2 regions of the Atlantibacter sp. MEI4A-1023 genome follow, and region 2 is predicted to be linked to the other one. Evidence: predicted binding sites of a transcription regulator. Region 2 holds the regulator's gene; the other holds the start of a gene.
What was found. Region 2 encodes ArgR, which controls arginine synthesis, uptake and breakdown. Its sites were predicted from a motif close to ANTGAATAAAAATACANT; they were not measured.
Positions count from the first base shown of each region.

Region 1: a site for ArgR is predicted at 2,094-2,111, ahead of argA (amino-acid N-acetyltransferase). Genes of this name have one in related genera too.

Region 1 covers NZ_CM149568.1:892,574-897,890, reverse strand. Annotated here, with positions in the region: tRNA gene ACVV26_RS04230 (tRNA-Met) at 31-107, shown strand; tRNA gene ACVV26_RS04225 (tRNA-Met) at 260-336, shown strand; tRNA gene ACVV26_RS04220 (tRNA-Met) at 490-566, shown strand; gene amiC (N-acetylmuramoyl-L-alanine amidase AmiC) at 652-1,914, opposite strand; gene argA (amino-acid N-acetyltransferase) at 2,146-3,477, shown strand; gene recD (exodeoxyribonuclease V subunit alpha) at 3,487-5,316, opposite strand; gene recB (exodeoxyribonuclease V subunit beta) at 5,313-5,317, opposite strand, start outside.
Region 2 covers NZ_CM149568.1:476,812-482,128, reverse strand. Annotated here, with positions in the region: gene degS (outer membrane-stress sensor serine endopeptidase DegS) at 1-326, shown strand, start outside; gene mdh (malate dehydrogenase) at 383-1,321, opposite strand; gene argR (transcriptional regulator ArgR) at 1,744-2,214, shown strand; gene yhcN (peroxide/acid stress response protein YhcN) at 2,574-2,837, shown strand; gene yhcN (peroxide/acid stress response protein YhcN) at 2,934-3,200, shown strand; gene ACVV26_RS02345 (barstar family protein) at 3,256-3,534, opposite strand; gene ACVV26_RS02340 (NAD-dependent succinate-semialdehyde dehydrogenase) at 3,564-5,018, opposite strand; gene aaeB (p-hydroxybenzoic acid efflux pump subunit AaeB) at 5,119-5,317, opposite strand, start outside.

The DNA of each region.
Region 1 (5,317 bases), 420 kb from region 2:
TGTCAGCGGAGTATAGTGCGCATCCACGGACGCGGGGTGGAGCAGCCTGGTAGCTCGTCGGGCTCATAACCCGAAGGTCGTCGGTTCAAATCCGGCCCCCGCAACCAATTAAAATGTAGAGAAGTATTATTCTGCAAAGCAGTTCGAATCACAGGAAGGCGGCGACGCAGTGAATCCTTAGGAGCTTACATAAGTAAGTGACTGAGGTGAACGAGGAAAGCCAACGCACATATGATTTGAAATGCGCAGCAGAATCGGACGCGGGGTGGAGCAGCCTGGTAGCTCGTCGGGCTCATAACCCGAAGGTCGTCGGTTCAAATCCGGCCCCCGCAACCAAATTAAAATGTAGAGAAGTATTATTCTGCAAAGCAGTTCGAATCACAGGAAGGCGGCGACGCAGTGAATCCTTAGGAGCTTACATAAGTAAGTGACTAAGGTGAACGAGGAAAGCCAGCGCACATGTGATTTGAAATGCGCAGCAGAATCGGACGCGGGGTGGAGCAGCCTGGTAGCTCGTCGGGCTCATAACCCGAAGGTCGTCGGTTCAAATCCGGCCCCCGCAACCAATATCTAACACCCGTTCGGGGGTTTTTTTGTTTCTGACGTCTGAAAAAATCAGTTACCGCAGCGCAAGCGCCGCGGCATCAACGTTTATCCTCGCCGCGCCAGCGTCGCCTCGCTGGTAAAGTAGGCTTTAATTCCCGCCAGAATCGACTCCGCCACTTCCTGCTGAAATGCAGCGGTACGCAGTTTTCGCTCTTCTTCGATATTACTGATGAACGCCGTCTCTACCAGAATCGACGGGATGTCCGGGGCTTTCAGCACTGCAAACCCGGCCTGATCGACCCGGTTCTTATGCAACTGGTTCACTTTCCCCATGCGGTTCAATACTTCTTTGCCGAACTTCAGGCTGTCGGAAATGGTCAGCGACTGCACCATATCGAACATGGTGTGATCGAGATAGCGGTCGCCGCTTTTACTCACCCCACCCACCAGGTCAGCGGCGTTCTGGGTTTGCGCCAGATAACGCGCGGCGGTACTGGTCGCGCCTTTGGTCGATAGCGCGAACACCGACGAGCCTCGCGCCGCACGGCTGGTAAACGCATCGGCGTGAATAGAAATAAACAGGTCGGCGCGCTGCTTTTGCGCCTTAGCGACGCGCACCTTCAGCGGGATAAAGACGTCTTCGTTACGCGTCATATAGGCCTTCATATTCGGCTCTCTCTCAATGAGCGTGCGCAAACGGCGGGCAATCTGCAACACCACGTCTTTTTCCCGGGTTTTATATTTGCCGATAGCACCGGGATCTTCCCCACCATGCCCCGGATCGAGCATGATCACAATCGGCCTGTCGCGCCCGGCCTTGCCCGGTTGCGGGCCGGTGTTGCTGGTTCCGGCAGGTGGCACTTTCTTATCCAGTTCGCCGTTGTTGTAATCTTCCAGCAATGCCAGCAGCGGATCCTGTTCGCTGTTGGAATTCACCGGATACAGGTCCATCACCAGTCGCTCTTTAAATTCCGCCACCGGTGCCAGCGCAAACAGATGCGGCGTCACGTTCTGTTTTAATTCAAAAACCATACGCACGGTTTTGGGATCGAACTGGCCGACGCGCGCTGACTGGATATACGGGTCATCAGCCCGGATCTGGTTGCCCACGCCCTTGAGCACCGAGTTCAGATTCACCCCTTCAAGATCGACCACCACGCGCGACGGATTGCTCAGCGCGAACTGGCGGTATTTGATTTGCCGGTTAGATTCCACCGTAACGCGGGTATAAGAGGAAGCTGGCCACACACGAACGGCGATCACCTGGCTGCTCGCGGCAAAGCCCGGCTGGCTTACGCTTAATAACCACATCGCGCCTGCCCCTTTGATTAACTGGCGGCGACTAAATAATTTACTGGAATCTGACATGCCTCTCCCGAGCACTAAAATCTGTCACTGGCATAACAACTTAAAATCTGGACCAAAAACTTTAGCGAATGGCGTCCGGCCTGTCATCTATAAAAGGGTAAACATTGTGAGCACGCGGGCTGTTTAAGATTAACGTGGGTTAGGCCTGGGTAAAAAAGCCGCTTGCGCCAGAGGCGATAAAAGAATAAAAATACACTATTTACGAATAAACATGCATTGAGAGGGTTTGCCGTGGTGAAGGAACGTAGAACCGAGTTGGTCCAGGGGTTTCGTCATTCTGTCCCTTATATTAATACCCACCGGGGTAAAACGTTTGTCATCATGCTGGGCGGCGAAGCCATTGAGCATGAAAACTTCTCCAGCATTGTTAATGACATAGGCCTGCTTCACAGCCTGGGCATTCGCCTGGTCGTGGTCTATGGCGCTCGCCCGCAAATCGATGCCAACCTGGCTGCGCACCACTGTGAGCCCATTTACCACAAACATACCCGCGTTACCGACGCCAAAACGCTGGAACTGGTTAAGCAGGCTGCCGGGCTGTTACAGCTCGATATCACTGCGCGCCTCTCCATGAGCCTCGGCAATACGCCGCTTCAGGGCGCGCATATCAACGTGGTCAGCGGTAATTTTATTATCTCTCAGCCGCTGGGCGTGGATGATGGCGTGGATTACTGCCACAGCGGGCGGATTCGCCGTATCGACGATGAGGCAATTAACCGCCAGTTAGATAACGGCGCGATTGTCCTGATGGGGCCGGTTGCGGTCTCCGTAACCGGCGAAAGCTTTAACCTTACTTCTGAAGAGATCGCCACGCAGCTTGCCAGCAAACTGAAAGCGGAAAAAATGATCGGCTTCTGCTCGTCCCAGGGCGTGACCGACAGCGAGGGGAACATTATTTCCGAACTGTTCCCTAACGATGCCCAGGCGCGAATCGATGAACTGGAAGCGGCGGGCGACTACCATTCCGGTACGGTGCGATTCCTGCGCGGCGCGGTGAAAGCCTGCCGCAGCGGCGTGCGGCGCAGCCACCTGATTAGCTATCAGGAGGATGGCGCGCTGTTACAGGAACTGTTCTCCCGCGATGGCATTGGCACCCAGATTGTTATGGAAAGCGCCGAACAAATTCGTCGCGCCACCATTAACGACATCGGCGGTATTCTTGAACTGATCCGCCCGCTGGAGCAGCAGGGCATTCTGGTGCGTCGTTCGCGCGAGCAACTTGAAATGGAGATCGACAAATTCACCATCATCCAGCGCGATAACCTGACCATCGCCTGCGCGGCGCTCTACCCTTTCCCGGAAGAGAAAATCGGTGAAATGGCCTGCGTGGCGGTGCATCCCGACTACCGGAGTTCGTCACGCGGCGAAGTGCTGCTGGAGCGTATTGCCAGCCAGGCCAAACAGATCGGCCTGAGCAAGCTGTTTGTGCTGACAACGCGTAGCATTCACTGGTTCCAGGAGCGCGGCTTCACGCCGGTGGACATTGATTCGCTGCCGGAAAGCAAAAAAGAGATGTACAACTACCAGCGCCGTTCAAAAGTGCTGATGGCAGACCTGACATAACCCCTTTCGCTACTGCGAGAAATGCGTCAGCAGCCCGCTGCGCCGCTCGGTACGGGCGGTGACGGCCTGGCGCAGCACGCGTTCATCGCCGTACAAAGACAATTGCTCACGGGCGCGGGTAATGGCGGTATACACCAGCTCGCGCGTCAGCACTGGCGCATATTGATTCGGCAAAATCAGTGCCGCGTGTTTGAACTCCGAGCCCTGGGATTTATGCACGGTCATCGCCCAGGCGGTATCGTGATCCGGCATGCGGCTGGGCGACACTGATTTGATGGTGCCGTCCGGCAGCGGGAACCAGACCCGCAGCCCCTGCCCGCGATTAAGCGCCACGCCGATATCGCCGTTAAACAGCCCGAGCGCGCTGTCGTTGCGGGATATCATCACTGGCCTTCCTTCATACCATTTTGAATGTGCCGAACGGGTAATTTTGCGCTTACGCACCAGTGCCTGTTCAAGCTGCTCGTTAAGCCCGCTTACGCCATAAGGCCCTTCGCGCAACGCGCACAGCAGCTGGAATTCGCTAAACGCGCGCAGGATATCGGCGGGCTCGGCCTGCGCTTTAACCTGTTTCAAAAAACGGTCGTAGCCCGCGATCGCATCCTCAATCATGGTCACATAATCTTCGCCGCCGTTGAGCGGCTTCTGGCAGATGTCGGTAAAACCGTTGGCGAAAGCCTGGTTTACACCGTGATGGTCGCTACAGTTCACCGCCTGCGCCAGTTGCCCGATGCCTGACGAACTGTCGAAGCGGTAGCTGGTGCGCAGCAGGCACAGCGCATCACGCAGCTCGCAGGCGGCGGTGGATCCAGAGTGTGGTACGGAACAGCCGGTCAACTGGCTTAACTCGCTGGCGCGCGCCGGCGTGTAGGCATCATGAGCGTAGTGGCAGATATCCCCGAGGACCGCACCCGCTTCCACCGAGGCCAGTTGATCGCGATCGCCCAGAAAAATCACCCGCGCATGGGGCGGCAATGCGTCGATTAAACGCGCCATCATCGGCAGGTCAATCATCGAGGCTTCGTCCACCACCAGCACATCCAGATGTAGCGGGTTAGATTCGTGATGGCGCGCCCGCTGGCGGCCCGGCGTCACGCCCAGCAAGCGGTGCAAGGTACTGGCATCATCGGGAAATGCCGCTTTTTGGGCGTCGCTGAGCGGTAAACCAGCCAGCGCTGAGCCCAGGGATTCGGTGAGCCGGGCTGCGGCTTTACCGGTCGGTGCCGCAAGCTTAATGCGAGGCAGCGTCTCACTGAGTTGAACCAGCGCAGCCAGCAATTTTGCTACGGTAGTCGTTTTGCCGGTTCCCGGCCCGCCTGAAATCACTGAAATACGACGCGTAAGCGCTACCGCAGCGGCGACCTTTTGCCAGTCAATCGCTTCCCGCGAAGTAAATAACCCGTTTAAGACGTCTGAAACCCGCGAGCCGTCCACTGTCATGACCCGGTTATGCTCGCGGAAAAACGCCGCAACAGCTTTTTCATGCCGCCACATGCGGTGTAGATAGAGACATTCCCCTACAAGCTTAAGCGGTGTCGGCTCCTCGCCTTCGCTAACTGCATGGCTACCAAGCAGCACGCTGCGCCAGTCGCCCGGATTGCCCGCCGCCTCGAACAGCGTTTGCCAGAGCGGCTCGCGCCGCAAACCTGCCGCGTCGTCGGGATTTAACCGGCTTAACGGCAGGCAAACGTGTCCTTCGCCCGCATCGCGGCTGACCAGCGCCGCCGCCAACATGACCGCCGGTTCGTCGTTGGAAGAAACCATAAACGCGAACTGCACGTCCAGCGGACGTAGCAATTTCAGCTGTTGAGCCTGTTGGAGTAATTTATCCATTTTCATT
Region 2 (5,317 bases):
TGATCCGCGATGGCCGCGTGATCCGTGGTTATATCGGCATCGGCGGGCGGGAAATCGCGCCAATGCACGGTCCGGCGGTGGGCATCGATCAGATCCAGGGGATTATCGTCAACGAAGTGACCCCGGACGGCCCGGCGGCGCATGCCGGTATTCAGGTCAATGATGTGATCGTCTCAGTAAACAATAAACCCGCTATTTCGGCGCTGGAAACCATGGACCAGGTGGCGGAGATTCGCCCCGGCTCGGTCATCCCGGTGGTGGTGATGCGTGATGATAAGAAACTCACGCTACAGGTCACCGTTCAGGAATATCCGGCGACCAACTAACAGACGAAAAAAAACCGGAACTGATGTTCCGGTTTTGCTTTCAGAATCCACGACGATTATTTGTTAACGAACTCTTCGCCCAGGGTGATGTCTTTTTTCAGGGTATCCAGCATGCCTTCCAGCGCCTGCTGTTCAAACGCGCTCAGGGTGCCGATACTTTGACGCTCTTCAATACCGTTTTTACCCAGCAGCAGCGGCTGAGAGAAGAAACGCGCGTGTTCGCCGTCGCCTTCTACATAGGCACACTCAACCACGCCTTTTTCGCCCTGCATTGCGCGAACCAGAGACAGACCGAAACGCGCCGCCGCCTGGCCCATCGACAGGGTTGCCGATCCGCCACCCGCTTTGGCTTCTACCACTTCGGTGCCCGCGTTCTGAATACGTTTGGTCAGGTCAGCCACTTCCTGCTCGGAGAAGCTCACGCCTGGGATCTGGGACAGCAGCGGCAGAATGGTCACGCCAGAGTGGCCGCCGATCACCGGGACTTCAACCTCGGTCGGCTGTTTGCCTTTCAGTTCCGCTACAAAGGTGTTGGAGCGGATGATATCCAGCGTAGTCACGCCGAACAGTTTGTTCTTATCGTAAACACCGGCTTTTTTCAGCACTTCCGCTGCGATAGCAACAGTGGTGTTTACCGGGTTGGTGATGATGCCGATGCACGCTTTCGGGCAAGTGGTGGCAATCTGCTGCACCAGGTTTTTAACGATGCCCGCGTTGACGTTAAACAGGTCAGAGCGATCCATACCCGGTTTACGCGCCACGCCTGCGGAAATCAGCACCACGTCTGCGCCTTCCAGCGCCGGAGTCGCGTCTTCGCCGGAGAAGCCTTTGATCTTCACCGCGGTAGGGATATGGCTTAAATCAACCGCGACGCCGGGGGTAACCGGTGCGATGTCGTAGAGGGAGAGTTCTGAACCTGAAGGCAGTTGGGTCTTGAGTAGAAGGGCAAGCGCCTGGCCAATACCACCGGCCGCGCCGAGGACTGCAACTTTCATCCTAAACTCCTTATTATGATTTGCAATTAAAGTGCCGTTACTCCTTTGGTGGCGACCATGATTATCCAGGGCGGAAGTCATTACAATCTTTTCACCTTCAGATTGAGAAGTCATACCGGCTCTTTATGGCACAGACCTCACGCACATCAGGAAAATAGCCGGATCGCTACCGAAGCAACATATCAACAGGCGGTTACATTACACCCTCTTCATTCATCAAAACAACATCATTTTTATAACAATTGATTTACTTAATGGCTTATTTTCGAGTCGTGACGCAGGCATGTTCTCCAATAACAAAATTTGATAAAATCCGCCGCTTTCATAACATTATTTCAGCCACATTTTCGGCCTGGGATTTGCATAAAAATTCAGATAAATGCATAATAATGTTGTTTCTTTGGCCAGATTGTAGGTGACTTATGCGCGGCTCGGCAAAACAAGAAGAATTAGTCAAAGCTTTCAAAGCGTTATTAAAGGAAGAGAAATTCAGTTCTCAGGGAGAGATTGTCCAGGCGTTGCAGGACGAAGGTTACGAAAACATTAACCAGTCCAAAGTCTCTCGCATGCTGACCAAATTCGGTGCGGTGCGTACACGCAACGCCAAAATGGAGATGGTCTACTGCCTGCCAGCGGAACTGGGCGTACCAACCACGTCCAGCCCACTCAAAAATCTGGTGCTGGATATTGATTACAACAATGCGGTGGTGGTGATCCATACCAGCCCGGGTGCGGCGCAGCTGATTGCGCGTCTGCTCGACTCGTTGGGTAAAGCAGAAGGTATTCTGGGCACTATCGCCGGGGATGACACTATCTTTACTACCCCCGCGAGAGATTTTTCGGTTAAAGAACTCTACGAAGCCATTCTGGTACTGTTCGAACAAGAACTGTAAGCCTTCTCTTCTACCGCCGCGCCCGCGGCGGTTATTATTAAATACCCCCTTTAATTTCCTCTCCAGCCGTTACGTCTGCGCGCTCAACGTTACATAGTCATTACATCTTTTCTAAAAAGCACAAATCATCAAATTTACCTATTTTCATGAATTTATTAGCATTATTTTTTATAAACGCACTAAACGTTAATTTTTTATAACGACAGGGAATAAAAAATCCGTTTCTGGAAACAAAGTTTCATTGTAAATAATTAGCGTGGTATTAATTTTCAACGTTATTAGTGTATACTTGATTTTGTGATGAGGGTCACGAAATGAGACCCCAAAGATAAAGATAAAAATACGACGAGGTAACGATCATGAAAATCAAATCAACCGTAGCCACCTTAAGCCTACTTTCAATGCTCTCCTTTGGCGCTTTTGCCGCAACGTCTATCGACGCGCAACAAGCCCAGGGTCGTCAGTCACTCGGCACCGTTACTGTCTCTTCCGTGACCAGCTCACCGATGGACATGAACGAAATGCTCGATCAGAAAGCGCAGGAAAAAGGCGCATCCGCCTACCGCATTATCGAAGCGCATTCTGGCGACGAATGGCACGCCACTGCTGAGCTGTACAAATAAGCATTAACCCTGTTTCACCTGCATACATACATTCATTCTGTGGTCCGTACAGTGACTTCGCCTGCCGACCACAGAAACTCAAACGAGGAAATGACGATGAAAACCAAATTTACCCTTGCTGCAGTGACTCTGGCTTCCCTGATGGCTTTTGGCGCAAACGCCGCCGTACAGCAAGTTAGCGCACAGGATGCCCAAAACATGCAATCTATGGGCACCATCTCTGTTGCCCAGCACGGCAGCTCGCCGATGGATATGCGCGAAGCGCTGGCTGAAAAAGCCGATCAGAAAGGCGCGACCGCTTACCGCGTTATTGAAGCGCGTACCGGTGATACTTGGCACGCCACTGCAGAACTGTATAAATAAGAACCTCGTCGTCGTGTCCGACGACTTGCCCCAGTTCGCCTGGGGCTTTTTTCGGTCACGTGGAATGACGAATATTGAAGCGGAGTTGGCCTTCCAACTCCTCTTCTGCTTCATCAAACAGCAAAATCAGCGCGCCAAACCGCCGACGGTTCTCTTCCGATAAGTGAACAAATTCAATCTCCAGCGGCAACGGCAAATACCCTTCCGTCACCACCTCCCACAAGCTATCCAGATTATTCACCTGCTGCTTCGTTAACCCAAACGACCGGGTAAAGTCGCGATAAAAATCGGCCTGATCGGTGATTTCATCAAAGTCAAAAGTGTAGATTTGCATTGTTTGTCACCCATCGGTGTGGTCACAGGTTAGAGCCCGCCGATATGCAGGGTTTTCACTTCCAGATATTCGTCCAGCCCCAGTACCGATCCTTCGCGCCCCAGCCCGGATTCTTTCACGCCGCCGAACGGCCCCAGCTCGGTAGATACCGCGCAGTCGTTCACGCCGATCATTCCACTTTCAAGCTGCGAAGAGACGCGGAATACCCGCTGTAGATTCTGGGTGTAAAAATAGGCGGCCAGGCCATACGGCGTATTGTTGGCGCGTTCAATCACCTCTTCTTCGCTGCTAAATCGGAAGCAGGCAGCCAGGGGACCAAAGGTCTCTTCCTGGGCAAGTTTCATGTCATCGGTGGCATCAATCAGCACCGTCGGCTGCCAGAAGTTGCCGCCAAGATCGTGCGCTTTCCCGCCTGCCAGCGCTTTCGCGCCTTTCGCAAGCGCATCTTCCACATGCTCGCGGACTTTATCCACGCCGGCTTTCTCAATCAGCGGCCCGACAATCACGCCCTCTTCCAGACCATTGCCCACTTTCAACTGCTTCACCGCCTCGGCCAGTTGGTTCACGAAGCGGTCATAGACGCCATCCTGAATAAAGAAGCGGTTAACGCTGACGCACACCTGCCCGGCGTTACGGAATTTATTGGCGATCGCGCCTTTCACCGCCGCATCAATATCCGCGTCGTCAAACACGATATACGGCGCATTGCCTCCCAGCTCCATGGAGACTTTTTTCATGGTTTCCGCCGCGTTGCGCACCAGGGTTTTACCCACTGCCGTCGACCCGGTGAAAGAGATTTTGCGCACCTCATGGCTTTCCATAATGGCGTCGCTGATTTCTGATGTTTTCCCGGCTACCGCATTCAACACGCCATCCGGAATGCCCGCTTTTTTCGCCAGCGCCAGCAGCGCAAACGCGCACAGCGGGGTGTTATTGGCGGGTTTAATCACGCCGGTACAGCCTGCCGCCAGCGCCGGACCGAGTTTGCGGGTCAGCATCGCCATCGGGAAGTTCCACGGGGTGATCGCCGCGACCACGCCAACCGGTTCACGGGTCGCCAGGATGCGTGAACCCGGTTTAGCCGGCGGGATAATCTCGCCGTTGGCGCGTTTCGCCTGCTCGGCAAACCACTGGATAAAACTGGCGGCATAGTCCACTTCGCCTTCCGCTTCTTTCAGCGGCTTGCCCTGTTCGAGGGTCATTAAGCGCGCCAGCCAGCTTTTATTTTCGTTAATCAGCTCAAACCAGCGGTACAGTAACGTGGAACGCTCTTTCGCCGTCTTTTTCCGCCAGGCCGGGAACGCCTTACTGGCCGCAGCGATAGCTGCCTGTGTCTCTTTCTTACCCGCTTTCGCGACTTTCGCAATCACTTCACCCGTCGCCGGATTCACGACGTCAAAAGTCTCGTCGGCCTGATGCCATTCGCCATTAACCAGATAGCCTGTTTTAAAGAGTTCACTGTCCTGGAGTGCTTGTGTCGTCATCGTTTCCTCCTGATGGATGGTGCTTTTTTGCACCCTCGGCTAAGTATAGCCACAAAAAAACCGACGCCCGGGCGTCGGTTTTTACGCTGTGCGGCAGCCGTCAATTATCGGTCAGGGCATGTTGATATTTTCGCAGCATCGAGGTCAACCGCTTCACCGACTCGGTGACCGACAGCGGCGCTTCCCAGACCTGCAATTTTTGCTGATAGATATCAAGCTCGTCGAGCAGTTGCAGGAAGGTCTGGTGGCGCTTATCGTCGCTGGAGGCAGAAACCACCCGGTCGGCGGTGCGGCGCAAC